2 regions of the Mixta hanseatica genome follow, and region 2 is predicted to be linked to the other one. Evidence: predicted binding sites of a transcription regulator. Region 2 holds the regulator's gene; the other holds the start of a gene.
The links. The regulator PurR, encoded in region 2, represses purine synthesis genes. The targets are predictions, from matches to a motif close to CANGCAAACGTTTGCNTG.
Positions count from the first base shown of each region.

Region 1: carA (glutamine-hydrolyzing carbamoyl-phosphate synthase small subunit) is a predicted target of PurR. The motif match lies at 2,595-2,612, and genes of this name have one in related genera.

Region 1 is NZ_CP082904.1:790,035-800,270, forward strand. Features, by position in the region: gene ispH (4-hydroxy-3-methylbut-2-enyl diphosphate reductase) at 1-801, shown strand, start outside; gene K6958_RS03745 (hypothetical protein) at 1,032-1,322, shown strand; gene dapB (4-hydroxy-tetrahydrodipicolinate reductase) at 1,551-2,369, shown strand; gene carA (glutamine-hydrolyzing carbamoyl-phosphate synthase small subunit) at 2,835-3,983, shown strand; gene carB (carbamoyl-phosphate synthase large subunit) at 4,007-7,234, shown strand; gene K6958_RS03765 (porin) at 7,380-8,528, shown strand; gene K6958_RS03770 (bactofilin family protein) at 8,627-9,142, opposite strand; gene folA (type 3 dihydrofolate reductase) at 9,921-10,236, shown strand, end outside.
Region 2 is NZ_CP082904.1:2,052,720-2,062,955, forward strand. Features, by position in the region: gene K6958_RS09975 (MATE family efflux transporter) at 1-6, opposite strand, end outside; gene K6958_RS09980 (riboflavin synthase subunit alpha) at 229-879, shown strand; gene cfa (cyclopropane fatty acyl phospholipid synthase) at 936-2,084, opposite strand; gene punC (purine nucleoside transporter PunC) at 2,374-3,576, opposite strand; gene punR (DNA-binding transcriptional activator PunR) at 3,688-4,596, shown strand; gene purR (HTH-type transcriptional repressor PurR) at 4,632-5,657, opposite strand; gene cydH (cytochrome bd-I oxidase subunit CydH) at 5,941-6,030, shown strand; gene K6958_RS10010 (C40 family peptidase) at 6,093-6,899, opposite strand; gene K6958_RS10015 (Grx4 family monothiol glutaredoxin) at 7,257-7,592, shown strand; gene rnt (ribonuclease T) at 7,658-8,338, opposite strand; gene gloA (lactoylglutathione lyase) at 8,441-8,848, opposite strand; gene K6958_RS10030 (TetR/AcrR family transcriptional regulator) at 8,979-9,569, opposite strand; gene eptA (phosphoethanolamine transferase EptA) at 9,608-10,236, opposite strand, start outside.

The DNA.
Region 1 (10,236 bases), 1.3 Mb from region 2:
CGTGGGGCGATTTTTATTGAAGAAATTACCGAAGTGCCGGATGGCGCGATCCTGATTTTCTCCGCGCACGGGGTTTCTCAGGCGGTGCGCGCCGAGGCAAAAGCGCGTCAGCTCACCATGCTGTTTGATGCCACCTGTCCGCTGGTGACCAAAGTCCATATGGAAGTGGCGCGCGCCAGTCGCAAAGGAACCGAAGCGATTCTGATCGGCCATGCGGGCCATCCGGAAGTGGAAGGCACCATGGGGCAATACAGCAATGCACAGGGCGGTATGTATCTGGTGGAATCGCCGGAAGATGTGTTTAAGCTGCAGGTGAAAAATGAAAACAACCTGTGCTTTATGACGCAAACCACGCTGTCGGTTGATGATACCTCTGCAGTGATCGATGCGTTGCGTCAGCGCTTCCCTAATATCGTTGGGCCGCGCAAAGATGATATCTGCTACGCTACCACTAATCGTCAGGAAGCGGTACGTAGTCTGGCTGCCGAGGCGGATGTGGTTCTGGTTGTCGGCTCTAAAAACTCATCCAACTCCAACCGGCTGGCAGAGCTGGCTCAGCGTGCCGGTAAGCGTGCGCAGCTGATCGACTCCGCCGCCGATATTCAGGAGAGCTGGTTGCAGGGCATTGCGTGCGTTGGCGTTACCGCGGGCGCTTCCGCGCCGGATATTCTGGTACAGGAAGTTATTCAGCGGCTACGTGAGTTTGGTGGCGAAGAGGTGACTGAACTGAGCGGACGCGAAGAAAATATTGTTTTTGAAGTGCCCAAAGAGTTACGTCTCGAAACCCGTCAGATTGTTTAATCGCTACGCCCGGAATGCTGTCAGGTTCCGGGCGCTTTCCTCTTTGCCCTTCCATCCTGAAGCCGATCGGGCGTAGATTTTACTCATGTCCTCCCGCTGCATTGAGTTGTCTTAGGGCTTGCAGTAGCATTTTTCCGTTGCTCCCCTTCCAACGTTAACCACTCGCTGAGTAGCCAGAGTGCGTGGGACTGTGTGCGACGCCCTAATCATAAAGTTAAAAGGAGTTACTAATGAGAGAATTACAACGTACTGAGATTCAAGCGGTTAGCGGCGCGGCTATCTCTGCCGATGCCATGCTGGGCATGGGCTATGCTGGCCTGGCGTTAACCATTCCGGTTATTGTGGGCGGCGCCATTCTTGGCGTGCCTACTCTGGGGCTGGGTTTTATCGCTATGACGGCAGGTATTGTCGGCACGGCGATATCAGGCGGGATGACTATTATGGGCATCGTTATGTCCGCTATCAGCAAAGGCAAAAACAAGCCTGCTCCGGTTCCTGAACCGGTTACTCCAGTAGAATAACCTTTTCTGTGAGGTGTGATCGTTAACCGTCAAGCGTTTAGCTCCGCGCGCCGTAAGCCCTTTACGGCGCATTTTCCCTTTGATCAATCTGCATAAGTTACTTTTCTGATAATACCTTGCCTGCGGCATAAAATTCTTATTATCTGATTTAATGGTGGCGCGTCCCGCACCCGCTGTTTAACCTAATTGCGCTTTGTATGCACAGACTTGAGTCAGGAATGAATAAATATGAGTAATGATATCCGCATAGCCATTATCGGCGCACCAGGACGAATGGGACGACAGTTAATCCAGGCGATAGAGCAGACTGACGGCGTCTCGCTTGGCGCCGCTCTGGCGCGGGAAGGTTCCTCGCTGGTAGGCAGTGATGCTGGCGAGTTGGCAGGCATCGGTAAGCTTGGCGTGACCGTGAGCGATAGCCTTGAAGCAGCAGTGAATCATTTCGATATCTTGATCGACTTTACCCGCCCGGAAGCGACGCTTACCTGGCTGGATTTCTGCCGCCGCCATAAAAAAGGGATGGTGATTGGCACCACTGGGTTTGATGAAGCGGGTAAAGCAGCAATTAAACAGGCTGCGCAAGAGATTGCCATCGTCTTCGCCGCTAACTTCAGCATTGGCGTTAATCTGATGCTAAAGCTGCTGGAAAAAACGGCAAAAGTTATGGGCGATTATGCGGATATCGAAATTATCGAAGCGCACCATCGCCATAAAGTTGATGCGCCATCGGGTACCGCGCTGGCGATGGGGGAAGCTATCGCTGATGCGATGGACTGGTCGCTTAACGAACATGCGGTATACGCACGCGAAGGGCATACCGGCGAGCGCAGCGCGCAAACTATCGGATTTGCTACCGTTCGCGCCGGCGATATTGTCGGCGAGCATACTGCGATGTTTGCAGATATTGGCGAGCGTCTGGAGATAACGCATAAGGCTTCCAGTCGCATGACATTTGCAAAAGGCGCGGTTAAGGCTGCTGTATGGGTTAACGCCAAAAAAGAGGGCCTTTATGATATGAGAAACGTGCTTAATCTTGATGATTTATAAATAATTTAAAGTATAATTGATTTTTATTCTCTATAACTGATTGAATTTTATGGGCTGATTTATCAGCCCTTTTTTATTCCATTTAAAATGTCAATTACATGTTAATTTTATGGTTAAATCCATTTTTTGACATGATTTTATGCTTTCTGTGGTGTCTGAAATAAGAAATTTGACCATTTGGTCTACTTTTTAGAGCGGTCAGATGATTTTTCGCAGCTGTCTAAGCAGGCAATCGGTTTTCTGGCCATGAATTGCCTGCTTTTTAGGGCTAATCTTAGGGTTTTGCCTCAGGATGGCTGAAATAAACATAAAAAAATGCCTTTTGGGTAGACATTCCTCAAGTCGATCATTAGAATGCGCGCAATTTGCCAAAAATCGACTGTAGCAGCGGTTTTTGCATTGATTCAGCCATGCGTTATGAATTAATATGCAAATATTATGACTGTTTATTCCCTGGAGGACGTTTTGAATAAGTCAGCGATTTTGGTTCTGGAAGACGGAACCCAATTCCACGGTCGGGCCATTGGGGCGACAGGATCGGCGGTGGGAGAGGTAGTTTTCAATACTTCAATGACCGGTTATCAAGAAATCCTCACAGATCCTTCCTATTCCCGCCAGATTGTCACTCTCACTTATCCCCATATCGGTAATGTCGGCACCAATGTCGCAGATGAAGAATCCTCGCAGGTACATGCGCAGGGCCTGGTGATTCGTGATTTGCCGCTGATCGCCAGCAACTATCGCAATGAAGAAGGGCTGTCTGCTTACCTGAAACGCAACAATATCGTGGCCATCGCCGATATCGATACGCGCAAACTCACGCGTCTGCTGCGTGAAAAAGGCGCGCAAAACGGCTGCATCATTGCTGGCGATACGCCGGATGCGCAGCTGGCGCTGCAAAAAGCACAGGCCTTTCCGGGGCTGAAAGGCATGGATCTGGCAAAGGAAGTCTGTACCCGCGAAACCTACAGCTGGACGCAGGGAAGCTGGACACTGACCGGCGGACTGCCTGTGGCTAAATCCGCAGAAGAGCTGCCTTACCATGTGGTCGCTTACGATTTTGGCGTGAAGCGTAATATTTTACGTATGCTGGTGGATCGCGGCTGTCGCCTGACGGTAGTGCCGGCGCAGACCTCGGCAGAAGAGGTGCTGAAGCTCAATCCGGACGGCATTTTCCTGGCAAACGGCCCGGGCGATCCGGAGCCATGCGACTACGCTATCCGCGCTATTCAGCGCTTTCTGGCAACGGAAATCCCGGTATTCGGCATCTGCCTCGGCCATCAGTTGCTGGCGCTGGCCAGCGGAGCCAAAACGGTAAAAATGAAGCTGGGTCACCACGGCGGCAACCATCCGGTAAAAGATCTTGATAACGACACCGTGATGATTACTGCGCAAAACCACGGCTTTGCGGTGGATGAGAAGGATTTGCCCGCCAATCTGCGCGTTACCCATGTTTCACTGTTCGATCAGACGGTTCAGGGCATTCATCGCACCGATAAACCCGCGTTTAGCTTCCAGGGACATCCGGAAGCCAGCCCAGGCCCGCATGACGCGGCGCCGCTGTTCGATCACTTTATCGAACTGATTGAAGCGGCCCGTGCCGGCCAGAAATAAATTTCAGGAAAGGAACAGAGATAATGCCAAAACGTACTGACTTAAAATCCATCCTGATTCTGGGCGCTGGCCCGATTGTTATCGGCCAGGCGTGCGAGTTCGACTATTCCGGCGCGCAGGCCTGTAAAGCGCTGCGCGAGGAAGGTTACCGCGTCATTCTGGTTAACTCCAACCCGGCAACCATCATGACCGACCCGGAAATGGCGGATGCTACCTACATCGAGCCGATCCACTGGGAAGTGGTGCGTAAAATCATCGAGAAAGAGCGCCCGGATGCGGTGCTGCCTACCATGGGTGGCCAGACAGCGCTGAATTGCGCGCTGGAGCTGGAGCGTCAGGGCGTACTGGAAGAGTTCGGCGTTACCATGATTGGTGCCACGGCCGATGCGATTGATAAAGCGGAAGACCGCCAACGTTTCGATAAGGCGATGAAGAAAATCGGCCTGGAAACGGCACGCTCCGGCATTGCGCACAATATGGAAGAAGCGCTGCAGGTTGCGGCGGATGTCGGTTTCCCCTGCATTATCCGTCCTTCCTTTACCATGGGCGGCAGCGGCGGCGGTATCGCCTATAACCGCGAAGAGTTCGAAGAGATTTGCGAGCGCGGGCTGGATCTTTCACCAACCAAAGAGCTGCTGATTGATGAATCGCTGATTGGCTGGAAAGAGTATGAGATGGAGGTGGTGCGCGATAAGAATGACAACTGCATCATCGTCTGCTCTATCGAAAACTTCGACCCAATGGGCATCCATACCGGCGACTCGATCACCGTCGCGCCAGCGCAAACGCTGACCGATAAAGAGTATCAAATCATGCGTAACGCCTCGATGGCGGTGCTGCGTGAAATCGGCGTGGAAACCGGCGGCTCTAACGTGCAGTTTGCGGTAAACCCCAAAAACGGCCGTCTGATCATTATTGAAATGAACCCGCGCGTATCGCGCTCTTCGGCGCTGGCGTCGAAAGCGACCGGCTTCCCGATCGCTAAAGTCGCGGCGAAGCTGGCGGTAGGCTACACGCTGGATGAGCTGATGAACGACATTACCGGCGGCCGTACGCCAGCCTCGTTCGAGCCTTCAATCGACTACGTCGTGACCAAGATCCCGCGCTTTAACTTTGAAAAATTTGCCGGCGCCAACGATCGTCTGACGACGCAGATGAAATCGGTCGGCGAAGTGATGGCGATTGGCCGCACGTTACAGGAGTCTATGCAGAAGGCGCTGCGCGGACTGGAAGTGGGCGTGAATGGCTTCGATCCGAAAGTGCATTTGGACGATGCCGATGCGCTAACGCGTATTCGTCGCGAGCTAAAAGATGCAGGCGCCGAGCGTATCTGGTATGTGGCCGATGCATTCCGCGCTGGCCTGTCGGTAGACGGCGTATTTAACCTGACCAATATTGACCGCTGGTTCCTGGTACAGATTGAAGAGCTGGTGCGTCTGGAAGAGCAGGTGGCCCATGAAGGCATTAACGGCCTGAATGCCGATTTCCTGCGAACGCTTAAACGCAAAGGCTTTGCCGATGCACGCCTGGCGGATCTGGCTGGCGTAAGCGAAGCGGAAGTGCGTAAGCTGCGCCAGCAATACAACCTGCATCCGGTTTATAAGCGCGTTGATACCTGCGCCGCTGAGTTTGCCACCGATACCGCCTATATGTACTCTACTTATGAAGAGGAGTGCGAGGCGAATCCGAACCAGGACCGTGAGAAGATCATGGTGTTGGGCGGTGGACCAAACCGTATCGGCCAGGGCATCGAGTTTGATTACTGCTGCGTTCATGCTGCGCTGGCGCTGCGTGAAGATGGTTATGAAACCATCATGGTCAACTGCAACCCGGAAACCGTTTCAACCGACTACGACACCTCCGATCGCCTCTACTTCGAGCCGGTCACGCTGGAAGATGTGCTGGAAATCGTGCGTCTTGAACAGCCGAAGGGCGTTATCGTGCAGTATGGCGGTCAGACGCCGCTGAAGCTGGCGCGTGCGCTGGAAGCCGCAGGCGTACCGGTTATCGGCACCAGCCCGGATGCTATCGACCGGGCGGAAGACCGCGAGCGTTTCCAGCAGGCGGTCGATCGCCTGGGCCTGAAGCAGCCGGCGAACGCCACGGTGACCGCGCTGGAGCAGGCGGTACAGAAAGCGGTAGAGATCGGTTATCCGCTGGTAGTGCGTCCTTCCTATGTGCTGGGCGGACGGGCGATGGAAATCGTTTATGACGAGCAGGATCTGAAACGCTACTTCCAGACCGCGGTCTCGGTATCCAACGATGCGCCAGTGCTGCTTGACCGCTTCCTCGATGATGCGGTGGAAGTGGACGTGGACGCGATTTGCGACGGTGAGCGCGTGCTGATCGGCGGCATTATGGAACATATTGAGCAGGCCGGGGTGCACTCTGGCGACTCCGCCTGTTCACTGCCCGCCTATACGCTGAACAAGGGTATTCAGGATGTGATGCGTCAGCAAGTTGAAAAGCTGGCGTTTGAACTTTGCGTACGCGGCCTGATGAACGTACAGTTTGCGGTGAAAGATAACGAAGTGTACCTGATTGAGGTTAACCCGCGTGCCGCACGTACCGTGCCTTTCGTTTCCAAAGCGACCGGCGTGCCGCTGGCGAAAGTCGCCGCGCGCGTCATGGCAGGTAAAACGCTGACAGAGCAGGGCGTAACGGAAGAAGTTATCCCGCCTTACTACTCTGTGAAGGAAGTGGTGCTGCCGTTTAACAAGTTCCCTGGCGTAGACCCGATCCTTGGTCCGGAAATGCGTTCAACGGGTGAAGTGATGGGCGTTGGCCGCACCTTTGCCGAGGCGTTCTCTAAGGCGATGCTGGGCGCGCAGTCCAACATGAAAAAGCAGGGACGTGCGCTGCTTTCGGTGCGCGAAGGCGATAAAAAACGCATCGTCGACCTGGCGGCCAAGCTGCTGAAGTTCGGCTTCGAACTGGACGCGACGCACGGCACCGCAGTGGTGTTGGGTGAAGCGGGCATTAACCCGCGCCTGGTGAACAAAGTGCATGAAGGGCGTCCGCATATTCAGGACCGCCTGAAAAACGGTGAATATAGCTATATCGTCAATACCACGGCTGGACGCCAGGCAATTGAAGATTCGCGCGTTATTCGTCGCAGCGCGCTGCAATATAAAGTGCATTACGACACCACGCTGAACGGCGGCTTCGCGACCGCGATGGCGCTGAACGCCGACCCGACGGAGAAAGTGATTTCCGTTCAGGAAATGCACGCACAAATTAATGCTAAATAAGTTGCTGGTTTAACCGATAACGGCTCTCCCGGGAGCCGTTTTTTTATGGGCGCGATTTATGTGCCGTAAAGGACGCGGACTTTGACTGGCGAGAGGGTAACGGACCTTATCGCGCCGGGTCTGTCAGGATGTTTAAGGATAAAGAATGAATTTTTCTAAGCGCGTTATTGCATATTATTGTGGCGTCGGCCTGCTCGCTGCGCTGCCTTTCGCCAGCCAGGCGGAAATTACGCTGATTAAACAAGATGCGCAACCGGACGATGCGTTAAGCCGTCTGAAATTTGCGGTGGGCGGCAGCATCCGTCCGCAGTTCAACAATATCACCGGCGACAGCGATCGCAGCTCTTATAAGCGCAACGGCTTTGACGGCGGCACGCGCTTCCGCTTCGGTGCGGAATATTATCTGACTGAAGATGTCAGCTGGCTGGGCTATTATGAGCTGGGCGTGAATATTCCGGCGCTGTTCAACTGGGATAACCACTACGCCGAAGGCGCACGCGATACTTCGCGCCGCCAGCTTTACACCGGTTTTAAAAGCCAGCGCTGGGGCCAGCTGACCTTTGGTCAGCAGAACAGCGTTTACTATGACGTCGTCGGCGCCAAAACGGATATCTGGGATTACGATATGCTGGCTCAGGCGTCAAATATCGGCATCAACGGCGATTACGACGGCACCTACCGCGCGCGTAAACAGCTGAAGTATAAAAACCGCTTCGGCGACGCCGATCTTTATGCCTCCTGGCTGCTGGAAGATACCGAGTTCCTGCCGGGCAACGGCCTGCGCTACAAGCGTCAGGGCGGCGGCTCGCTGGGCGTGGACTATCATTTGACGCCGGATCTGACCTGGGGCACCGCATGGAACTACACACGTGCTGAAATGCGTAATCCGGGCAACGGCGATAGCAAAGGCTACGATCAGAATATCGTCGGCACCTCGCTGAGCTGGAAGCCGGACAACTGGACGCTGGCGCTGGGCGGCGGCTGGTACCAGAACTTCTCGCCAAGCAAGAAACGCAGCGTCGATAACTACTTCGCCAATGAAGCGTGGGGTGTGGAATATTTTGTCGGCTACACCATTCCGGTGCAGCGTTATGCGGTGAAATCGGTGCAGCCTTATGTTATGGGCGATCGTCTGGAATATACCAGTGGCCGCGATTACCAGCGCATCGACAACGGTGTCGGCGTGACGTTACAGCTCGAGTACGGCTTCCGTATCGATTACGAACACGTTTTCACCTCCAGCAGCGACGATCTGGGTGATATGAACCTGGTACGCCTGCGTTACGATTTCTGATAACCGCTATTCGGCGTAGCGCCATTAACTGATTAAAACCTGAACGTCATTACTGGCGCTCAGGTTTTTTTACGCTAATCGCTCTGCCGCATAGCTGTTCAGGCGTGACTGGTTTTGCTTTTTTCCGGTGGGTTGGGCAACGCCTTACCGGAAACGGCAGGCGCGGGAGCAATGCCAATCACGTTAACGGCGTGCTCAGGCAGCCTGGTGGTTTCGGCATTTCCGACAAACACCGCGCCCTTTTTCACCGATAGCGTAACGTAGTTGAGCGCGCCGTTAATATTGGCATGCTCGCCGATATCTATCGATTCTGCTTTGCATTCACCTTTAACGGTGCCGTTAATAATAAGTTCCTGGCAGGTGATATTACCGTTAACCAGCCCGCTGCGCATAACCTTTACTACGCCGTCGCTGGCAATAGTATTTCCCTGCACCTCGCCATAAATATAAATTTGGCCCACTGCTTTGAGATTACCTTCAAAGCAGACATCACGGGCAATTACCGTATTACTGGTCTGTTCTTCATGAGGCGCGGTTTTATCCAGTATTGCCGTTGAGAGAATAGCCTCTTTTTTTGCTGTTATTTCTGCTGATTTATTTTGTTTTTTAAACATAGTTAGGATTTTCCATTGTAAGGCATAAAGTAAAAATGACCCGACAGCCAGCGATCCGCAGACCCCAGCCCAGGTTAACGAAAAAAAGCTGGCCGCCAGCGCCAGCAGCCAGCAGCAGATGCCACTATTAAAGAAAAAATATTGCCTGCCCATATTGGCCTGATACAGCTCCCTGTGCCCGCTATGTTTCTATTGATCATCGAACTGGTATAGGTAAAGCGGCACGTAGTATGTTGCGCGTTGCTATTGTTTCATATAGCGGCCTGCCTCCGGCCAGATAATACCAGTCGGTTTGTTATTTTAGTGTTAGAACATCATTTTTTCTGGCAAAGTATTATCCTGTTTTTTTAAAAGTGAATAATAACCCCGGAATTGACGCTTATTCTGGTAATCAACGAAGACGCGAGAATGATTAATTAACCTTTCCTGAAATTATCGATATTTCAGGAAATATTCAAGTGAAGATATGTCGCTGCTGGCTATGCCGCACAAAAATTGCTGGGTGGGTCATTAATAGGTGAATGAAATTATCGTTACGAGCGGTGATAAAAAGCGGCTGGTCGGCACGGTTTTTTCGCTAGCGGATAGTGGACGAGGCTTTCTTCTTTTTGAGCCGCTGCATGATTGCCAGCGCGTGAAAGCTCTTTGACGCTGTCGCTCTGGCAACCAACAGGTACGGTTTAAAAACCTTTACGTAAATCCAGTAATCAGGCTATCGACGAAAGTTTCGCCTTTACGTATGATGGCGCCAATTTTACACCCTGTTGAGTAATCTATGATGATAAGCCTGATAGCGGCTTTAGCAGCCGATCGCGTTATTGGGATGGAAAACGCTATGCCGTGGGATCTGCCTGCGGACTTAGCGTGGTTTAAGCGTAATACATTGAATAAGCCAGTAATTATGGGCCGCCTGACCTGGGAATCGATTGGCCGCCCGCTGCCAGGACGTCACAATATTGTGGTCAGCAGTCAGCCAGGGAAAAATATCGATGGCGTGACTTGGGTAACCTCGCTGGAAGAGGCTTTAGCGGCGGCGGGCGAGGTTGAAGAGATCATGGTGATCGGCGGCGGCCGTATTTATGAGCAGATGCTGG
Region 2 (10,236 bases):
CTGCACGTATACACCTTTTTAGTTTTAAGAGATGAATAAATAACGCCCGGAGGACAGGATAATAAAGAATAGATAATGATGCACAACGCTGGTGCAGAATCATAACGACATCATACGATGAAGGAAACCGCATTTTATGGCACCCGGACGGCGCTTTTCGCCCCTTTGCCAACCTGCTCTGTGCTGGAGAGTATGGTAATATCAACAAAAACTGACCGAGGCCAATCTATGTTTACCGGAATTGTGCAGGGCACCGCAGAGCTGGTTGCCATTGAAGAAAAACCTAACTTTCGTACGCATATTGTGAAAATGCCGCCGGCATTATTACCCGGCCTGGAACTGGGCGCTTCGGTAGCGCATAATGGCTGCTGTCTGACCGTGACGGAAATTAATGGCGATCGGGTTAGCTTTGATCTGGTAAAAGAGACATTGCGCATTACTAACCTGGGCGATCTGCAGCTGGGCGACGTGGTAAATATTGAGCGTGCGGCGAAGTTCAGCGACGAAATTGGCGGTCATTTGATGTCCGGCCATATTATGACCACCGCTGAAATCAGCAAAATTATTAATGCCGAAAATAACCGTGAGATCTGGTTTAAACCGCAGGACAGCTCGCTGCTGAAATATATCCTGCATAAAGGCTTTATCGGGATCGATGGCATCAGCCTGACGGTGGGCGACGTGACCAAAACGAAATTTTGCGTGCATCTTATCCCCGAGACGCTGATGCGTACCACGCTGGGCGCCAAAAAACTGGGGCAACGGGTAAACATCGAAATCGATCCGCATACTCAGGCGATCGTGGATACGGTTGAACGCGTGCTGGCTCAGCGTGAAGCGGCGCTGGCGGCCACGCTGCAAAATAACACCGCAGAGTAAGTAATAAAAAACAGGCAACCGTGAGGTTGCCTGTTTTTTAAGTGCGCCGCAGGATATTAATGCGGTACGCGCAAGCCGCCTTCAACGCCGCGGCTGAATACCACCTGCCACAGTTGAATATCACGCGCGCGAAACGCGCCGGCGCAGGCGTTCAAATAATAGGTGAACATCCGTTTAAAGCGTTCGCCATACTCCTCAGCCAACTGCGGCCAGGCCTGCAGAAAACGTTCGTGCCATGCCATCAGCGTCGTATCATAATCGGCGCCAAAGTTATGCCAGTCTTCCATAATAAAATGCGGCTCGCTGGCTTCGGCAATATGACGTACCGACGGCAAACAGCCGTTGGGGAAGATATATTTATCAATCCACGGGTCAACGTTCATATCGGTTTTAATCGCGCCGATAGTATGCAGCAGGAACAGGCCGTCCGGCTTAAGGTTACGATCGACCACGTTAAAATAGGTCGCGTAATTTTTAGGGCCGACATGCTCGAACATGCCTACGGAAACGATGCGGTCGTACTGATTATTCAGATCGCGATAATCCTGCAGTAGAATATTGACATCAAGCCCTTCGCAGCGCTGCTGCGCCATTTTCTGCTGTTCGGCGGAGATGGTTACCCCATCGACCGTTACGCCATAGTGGCGCGCGGCAAACTCCGCCAGTCCGCCCCAGCCGCAGCCGATATCAAGCAGCTTAAGCCCCGGTTTCAACTGAAGCTTTTCGCAGATCATTTTTAGCTTCGCCTGCTGCGCCTCTTCCAGCGTTTGGGCTGTTTTCCAGTAGCCGCAAGAGTATTGCATAAAGGGATCGAGCATTAGCGAAAAAAGGTCGTTGCCTAAATCGTAGTGCTCCTTGCCAACCATCCACGCGCGTTTTTTCGACTGTAAATTAGTCAGTCGCGCTGCGGCAATACGTAACGTATCTTTGAAATGATGAGGGAGCTGTTGATCCAACTTGTGCTTTAGCACGCGATGAAAAAACATATCAAGGCGTTCACATTCCCACCAGGTGTCCATATAACTTTCGCCCAGGCCGAGGGATCCCTCCTGTAAAACGCGTTTAAAAAAGTCAGGATTTTTTACCTGAATATCCCAGGGGCGCTGACCATTGATCTCAATATCCGCCATTTCCAACATTTCATGGGCGATACGATACCAATGGTTTTCCTCCAGGTTCACTTCTTCTATGCACGATGAACTCATAGCTTCTCCATCACCTGTGTGATACGAACCTGAGAAACAGAATAGTCAATTTCTCAGGATTGTGAGAAATCTCACGGAAGACCGTGTGCCAGATATCCGACGTTAAGCAGAGGATTGAAACTGAATGAAAGCCCTGACCAGTACGCTGCCGCCTGAAAGGCGCTGGCTGGCCGGGGAAAAAGCACGTTAATTATTATAAGTGACTGCCTTGCAAGGAGTATATTCTCCCGCAAGGCATTATACAATGGCTAATAGTTAGTGCGCTAAGCATGCCGACAGCGGCGGATGCTTAATTGGAAAGGGAAGACGGCGGGCTGTTTTTCGTTTCCGCTGTGCGGTCGTGGGCTACATGCTGCAAGGCATAACCCAGCGCCACCAGGATAATCGTCGACACCATTACCGAGCTGGTGGTCAGTAAAGGCTGGGTCAGCCAGGAGGAGACGGCGAGGCTGGCGAAAAAGCACAGGCCCAGCTGCAAACAGTTCTGCAGCGCCGCAGCCTTACCAGTGTCATCCGGGAAGGGCAGCAGGGCGTTAGCCACCACGATGGGATAAATCGCGCCGTTTGCCAGCGCCATGCCGCAAAACGGGATCAGCAGGCCCCAGAGCGTAACATGGTCGCTTATCGAAACCATAAATAGTGCGGTCACGCTTAGCGCATAAAAAATCAGCAGGAACGGCAGCAGGCTGCGGCCGCTATGACGCTGAAGCGCAGAGCGACAGCCAAAGCCGCCGACCAGAAACGCCACGGTTTGCGGTAGATAGCTCAGACCGATATCAGCCGGACTCAGGCCCAGATCGTGCAGGATAAACGGCGAACCGGTTAGCCAGGCGAAAAAGCTGGCTGAGCAGGCGGCGTAAATCAGCACGTTGCCACTGTAGATACGTGACGCCAGCAGACGGAAAAAGCCGCTGCGTTGAGCGGTGGCTGCAGAGGCGGGTGCAGTTTTTTTCAGCTTCGCCGTTGCAAACAGCAGCGGCAGCGTGACCAGCAACAGCGCCAGAAAAATCGCACGCCATGAAAAATGACTGAGCAGCCAGGCACCTAACAGCGGCGCCAGCGCCGGCGACAGGGCCACTAGCGGCATGATGGTGGCAAAAACGCGATTAGCCTGCGCGCCGCGATAGCGATCGACCACCAGCGCCTGCCAGCTTACCGCCGCCGCACAGACGCCTACCGCTTGAATAAAGCGCAGGGTTAACATCTGCCAGGTGGCATTCGCCCACAGCATGCCCGCGCAGCCCAGTGCAAACAGCACGAGGCCCAACAGCAGTATCGGTCGGCGACCATAGCGATCGGAAAGCGGCCCCCACAGCAGCTGGGCGCAGGCGAAGCCGCCTAAAAATACGGTCAGGCTGGCGCTGATAATCCCAGCGGAAGTCGCAAAACTTTCCTGCATGGCGGTAAACGCCGGCAGATACATATCGGTGGCCAGAAAACCCAGCGTGCTGAGCAGGGCCAGATAGAGCATAAATCCTTTTGAACCAGGCATCTCTTTCTCGTTTATAAGCAGGTGAACAGACGGCGCGAGGGTAAAGGATGTTTTTCTCAATGTGAAACGCTAAAATTTGCCGCTTGATATCAAAATTTTTGCAGGCAAAAAATGTGGTCTGAATATGCACTGGAAGTGGTTGATGCCGTGGCGCGTAACGGCAGCTTTTCTGCTGCCGCGGAAGAGCTGCACCGCGTACCCTCAGCCATCAGCTATACGGTGCGTCAGCTGGAATCCTGGCTGGCGGTGCCGCTTTTTGAACGGCGGCATCGCGATGTGGTGCTGACCGAGGCAGGAGAGCTTTTTATTCGCGAAGGACGCGCTGTTATCAAAAAAATGCTAGCCACGCGGCGACAGTGTCAACAGGTGGCGAACGGCTGGCGCGGGCAGTTAAGCATTGCGGTGGATCGTATCGTTAAACCGCAGCGTACCCGCCAGCTGGTGCTCGATTTTTACCGGCACTTTCCGGATATGGAGCTGTTGATTACGCCGGAAGTGTTTAACGGCGTCTGGGATGCGCTGGCCGACGGACGGGTGGATGTGGCGATTGGCGCAACCCAGGCGATCCCGGTGGGCGGGCGCTTCGCCTTCCGCGATATGGGGGCGCTCAACTGGCGCTGCGTGGTCAGCGTTAATCATCCGTTAGCCGGCATAACGACCCAGCTGCAGGATGATGATATTCGTCCCTGGCCGTCGCTGGTGCTGGAAGATACCTCGCGCGCGCTGCCGCGACGTACCACCTGGACGCTGGATAATCAGCGCCGGCTGGTGGTGCCCGACTGGGAAAGCGCCTTTGATTGCCTGCGCGCCGGGCTGTGCGTGGGGATGGTGCCCGGCCACTTTGCCGCGCCGCTGCTGCAAGCCCGGCAGCTAACGGAGCTGACCTTACCGCAGCCTTTCCCGGATAGCTTCTGTTGCGTGAGCTGGTCAGAGCAAAGTAATTCACCCGCGCTGCGCTGGCTACTGGACTATCTTGGCGATACGGAAACCATCAATCGGGAATGGCTGCGTGAGGAGTAGCAGGCTCAGGAAGCGGTTTTCCTGAGCCTCAGGCATTAACGGCGGTAGTCGCGGAACGGACCGTCAGCAACGGAGCGGCGTTCAATCAGCGTAGGATGCACTTCAATGGTCTGCGGTTCTTCGCGTTTGCTGGTAATACGGTCCAGCAGCATATCGAAAGCGGTTTCGCCCAGCTGCTCTTTTGGCTGATGTACCGTGGTCAGCGCTGGGGTGAAATAGCGCGCGTTGCGCACGTTATCGTAGCCGATAACGGAGATATCCTGCGGCACGCGCAGCCCCATCTCATCCGCAGCGCAAATCGCGCCCATCGCCATAATATCACCGCCGCAGAAAACAGCGGTAGGGCGCTGCTTTTGCGCCAGGATTTGCTGCATGGCGCGATAGCCCGATTCCGGTTCAAAGTCGCCCTGCACGATCCACTCATCACGTACCGGGATGTTGGCTTCATTCAACGCTTTTACGAAACCTGCAAAACGTCCGCTGCCGGTGTTGCGCTCCATCTGGCCGGGGATCGCGCCGATGTCGCGGTGGCCGCGCTCGATCAAATAGCGCCCGGCCAGATAGCCGCCTTCAAACGCGTTATCCAGCACGGTATCGGTAAAATCGCCGCGGGATTCGCCCCAGTCCATCACCACCATAGGGATATTGCGGTTCTCCTCAAGCATCTTCAGCAGTGCTTCAGGATACTCAGAACACATTACCAGCAGGCCATCCACGCGCTTCTGCGCCATCATGGAGAGGTAAGCCTGCTGTTTCTGTAAATCGTTGTGGGCATTGCCCAAAATCAGGGTATAGCCGCGAGCGAAACAGCGCGTTTCCACCGCTTCTATAATCTCAGCGAAATAGGGCGCTTCGCTGGAAGTCGCCAGCAGACCAATCGATTTGGTATGGTTAACCTTCAGGCTGCGCGCAACGGCACTGGGCGAATAGTGTAATTCTTTGATGGCTGCCCAGACGGCCTCTCGGGTCTCTTCCGCGACAAAACGCGTTTTATTGATGACGTGCGATACCGTAGTAGTGGAAACGCCGGCACGCTTTGCGACATCTTTGATTGTTGCCATTAAAAAGATACTCCTGCGCCTGACGTAATAGTCTGATCAGGCTAATGTTAATCGTTTGCGTCCGCATGGCGTTATTCAGCACGCATAAAGGTGAAATTGGCGGGCTGAGGTACGTCTGATAGGCGGGACGTCTTTAAAATAAGGGTTGGCAACGGTGGTTTTTTGTCGTTGCGCAACGCAAGGCGGGGATTCTATCAAGGTGGCGCAAAGAAAACGAGATTTTTACCAGGGAGTATGGGAAAATCTATACCGTTATTTTTTGTGTGGTTAAAGGAGAGGGTGAATGAGCACCGATTTAAAACTATCAATAGGCACCACGGTTGCGGCATTGCTGATGATTATTGCATTTAGCTTCACTGCCGTAATGCACTGATCGCAGCACGAAGGATAAAAAAAGCCTGTCACTAAGACAGGCTTTTTTGTTGCGCAACAGCGTTAGCGAATGGTGCGCGGCGTCATCACGCGGCGCGCGCCAACATAGTGCCGCTGCCAGTAATCATCGCTAAGCTGGCTAATCTGGATATCTTTACCGGTTCGCGGTGACTGAATAAAGCGGCCGTTACCCAGATAGACGCCCACGTGATCGGCCGCGCCGCGGTTATTGATGCGGAAGAAGACCAGATCGCCTTTCTCCAGCGCCTCACGGTTAATCGGAGCCGCATCACGCAGGTGATACATCTCATTGGCGGTACGCGGGATCTTAAATTTCACTACATCTTTATAGGCGTACCAGACCAGACCGCTGCAGTCGAAACCGGTATGAGGCGAGGTGCCTCCCCACAGATAAGGCTTACCTAGCTGACTCATCAGTTTGTTCATCGCCGTTTCACGCGCTTTTTGATAGCGTTCACGGTGCGCCTTACTCATTTCCAGCGGCCCGCGCTTTGCGAGCGCCGTCGAATTTTTGTCGCCGCGCTGACGACCATAGCGTTGTTTGCTCTTTTTAAGGCTGCTTTTTTTCACGCTGGCGGTTTTGGTTGCGGCGCGACTTTTTTTTGTGCTGGCGGCGGTTACCACCGCAGGCTTGCTTTTTTTCTTCAGCTTGTTTTTTTCAACGCTGGCCGGACGCGCCTTTTTACTGGCCGTTTTCACCGGCCGACGCTTACGACGATCGTCGTCGCGGGCGATTTTTTTATCAACTTTATGCTGGCTGGCCTTAACCGGCGCCTGCGGCGATGCCTGGGCAACGTTAAAAAAGAGTTGGGCAACGGTCAGCATAAAAAGCGTAATCAATAAACGCATGGTGTGGTTACACTCAAAGCGCAGTGATAGCGCAAGGTTAATCTTATTTCTGCCATAGCGGCAGACTCCTGGTGGCCAATTCTAATCGAACTTATTGCGAAAAGATAAAGCCTTTTTTAGTGAAATAAACTTTAAGTGCATACAGATGTAAAAATAAGCATAAACAGGCTTTTATCTCAGCAATGTTATGACCAGTTATTAATCGCCGCCGCAGAAATGCCCCAGACGGTGGTTATTTTGGCCGCGCAACCCGGTACAATAACCTGCGTTATTTAACCTTACAGAAAATGTCGTTTTCAGCAACCCGCTACAGTCGCTACAATCAATAGACACGAAGCATGCTATTTAAGGAAGGCAATTATGAGTACTGTTGAAAAAATTCAGCGCCAGATCGCAGAAAACCCGATTCTGCTCTATATGAAAGGCTCGCCGAAGTTACCAAGCTGCGGCTTTTCTGCGCAAACGGTTCAGGCTCTTTCTGCCTGCGGCGAACGCTTCGCCTATGTCGATATCCTGCAGAACCCCGATATTCGTGCTGAACTGCCGAAATATGCTAACTGGCCGACCTTCCCGCAGCTGTGGGTAGATGGCGAACTGGTTGGCGGCTGCGATATCGTAATCGAAATGTTCCAGCGCGGCGAACTGCAAACGCTGATTAAAGAAACTGCAGAAAAATATAAAGAAGCGGAATAAGTCCTTATCCCGTTTATGACAGCAAAGGGCGCTTCGGGCGCCCTTTTTTATTTTATGCTGACCGGCTATTCGCCCTCGGCGATCTGCGCGTCGACAGGCTGCTCTTCAGCCACCGGCAGCGGCGGCCAGCCGCCCAGCCGTTTCCAGCGGTTAACCAGCTCGCAGAATAGTTCTGCGGTACGCTCGGTATCGTACAGCGCCGAGTGGGCCTGGCTGGCGTCAAAGGCGATGCCCGCCGCCTTACAGGCTTTCGCCAGCACCGTCTGGCCAAGGACCAGCCCGCTCAGGGCTGCGGTATCAAAGGTGGCGAACGGATGGAAAGGGTTACGCTTTAGCGCGGCGCGCTCGGCGGCGGCCATCATAAAGCTGTGATCAAAGTTGGCGTTATGCGCGACAACAATGGCGCGGTTGCAGCCCTGATCTTTTATACCTTTGCGCACCTGCTTAAAAATAGCGTGCAGCGCATCATATTCATTGACCGCGCCGCGCAGCGGATTTGCAGGATCGATACCATTGAACGCCAGCGCTTCCGGATGCAGAATCGCGCCCTCAAAAGGCTCCACGTGAAAATGCAGCGTCTGGTCGAGCTGTAACCAGCCATCTTCATCCATTTTCAACGTAACGGCGGCAATTTCCAGCAGTGCATCGGTTTTGGCATTAAATCCGGCGCTTTCAATATCAATCACCACCGGATAAAACCCGCGGAAGCGGTCAGATAATGCGTTCAGTTGTTTCGATTCAGACATCAGGATCTCATTGGCGAAAAAATGCAGCGCGCATTATGGCAAATTTCGCCAGGGGTTGCAGCAGCGGGAAAAAAGAAGGGCGCCAGCAGACGCCCTGAAAACTTAGTTGCCAAGGCCGTGGCCGGCGTGGGCGTTTTCAATCAGTTCGATTTTATAACCGTCCGGATCTTCCACAAAGGCGATAATGGTGTTGCCGCCTTTAACCGGGCCAGCCTCACGGGTCACCTTGCCGCCCGCCTGACGAATTCTTTCACAGGTCGCGGCGACATCATCAACGCCCAGCGCGATGTGACCATAGGCGTTGCCCAGGTCATACTGATCAACGCCCCAGTTATAGGTCAGCTCAATCACTGCGCCTTCGCTTTCGTCAGTGTAGCCAACAAACGCCAGGTTATATTTATATTCCTGGTTTTCGCTTTCGCGCAGCAGACGCATGCCCAGCACGCGGGTATAAAAATCAAGGGAACGCTGCATATCGCCAACGCGCAGCATAGTATGAAGTAAGCGCATAATAGTCTCCTGAAAGGGGTGTCATCGTCCGATGACGGTCAAAAAAGCTTAGTATAGCGGCCTGTTTCCAGCTGGAAAAACCGCGGTCAGTCATTAGTAGACCAGTCGTCTTGAAAATGGTTTTTTTAATTTAGCTCTCTGGCAGCAGCTGTAAAATTGCCTGTAGCGCATCGGTCAACGCGCTGCCATCGCGGCGTATTTTGCTCTGCAGGCTGGCGCCGAGCCAAAGAGAATAGAGCGTCTGCGCCATCGCTTCAGGCGAACAGCTCAGGCGAAGCGCCTCTTGCGCAACCGCAGCACGCAGCGCCGTAGCCAGGATCGCCATCTGAGCGGCGGCGCCCTGTTCCAGCGCCACTCTCATCTCTTCCGACAGGTCGCACACCTCGGCGGAAATTTTCACCGCCAGACAGTTTTCAATATGGCCGGTTGCGCGAAAGCGCTGTTCCGCCTGATGATAGTAATCCAGCAGGCGCTGACGCGGCGGCAACGGCGCATCGAACCATATCTGCATGTCGTGACGCACATGGCTGAAATAGCGCTCCAGCATGGCGACGCCAAAGGCTTCTTTAGAGCGAAAATAGTGATAAAACGACCCCTTCGGCACGCCGGCCTGCGCCAGCAGTTCACTCAGCCCCATGCCGGTAAAGCCGCGTTGCAAACAGAGCTGCTCGCCGATGGCGAGCAGCTGTTCACGGGTATCATGTCGGGTCGTTTTACTCATAGCGCTCAGGGTAATAGACCAGTTGGTCTAATGCAACCCTAATGCGCCTGACAGGCGGTTAACAGGTCAAGATGCGGCTGATAGAGGCGGGTTTGAACGTTCACCATGCCTAACAGCGTATGGAATACATTATCCTGCGATATCTCATCCTGCTGCGCATGCTGCCGCAGGCAGGAGAGGTTAACGCCAAACGTACGGGCATAATCGGCAGAGAGCCACATCAGAAAAGGGATATGCGTCTGTTGGCTGGGAGCGAACAGATAAGGCGCGCCATGCAGATACATACCGTGCTCGCCAAGCGATTCCCCATGATCGGAGAGATAAATCAGCGCCACGTTAAAGCGATCCTGATACCGTTTTAGCAGGTCGATGGTGTCGCTTAGCATTGCATCAGTATAAAGCAGCGTATTGTCATAGGTATTGACCAGCGCCTGATGATCGCAATCCTGAATCTGTTTGCTGTCGCAGGTTGGCGTAAACTGACGCATCGCAGTCGGATAGCGCAAATAGTAGGCGGGGCCGTGACTGCCCATCTGATGCAGCACAACCACCGAATCATCTTTCACGCCATCAATATAGTGCGATAAACGATGCAGCAGGACCTCATCCAGGCAAGCGTCGCTGCGGCAAAGATCCGTCAGTTTCCATAATGTCATATCGCTATGCG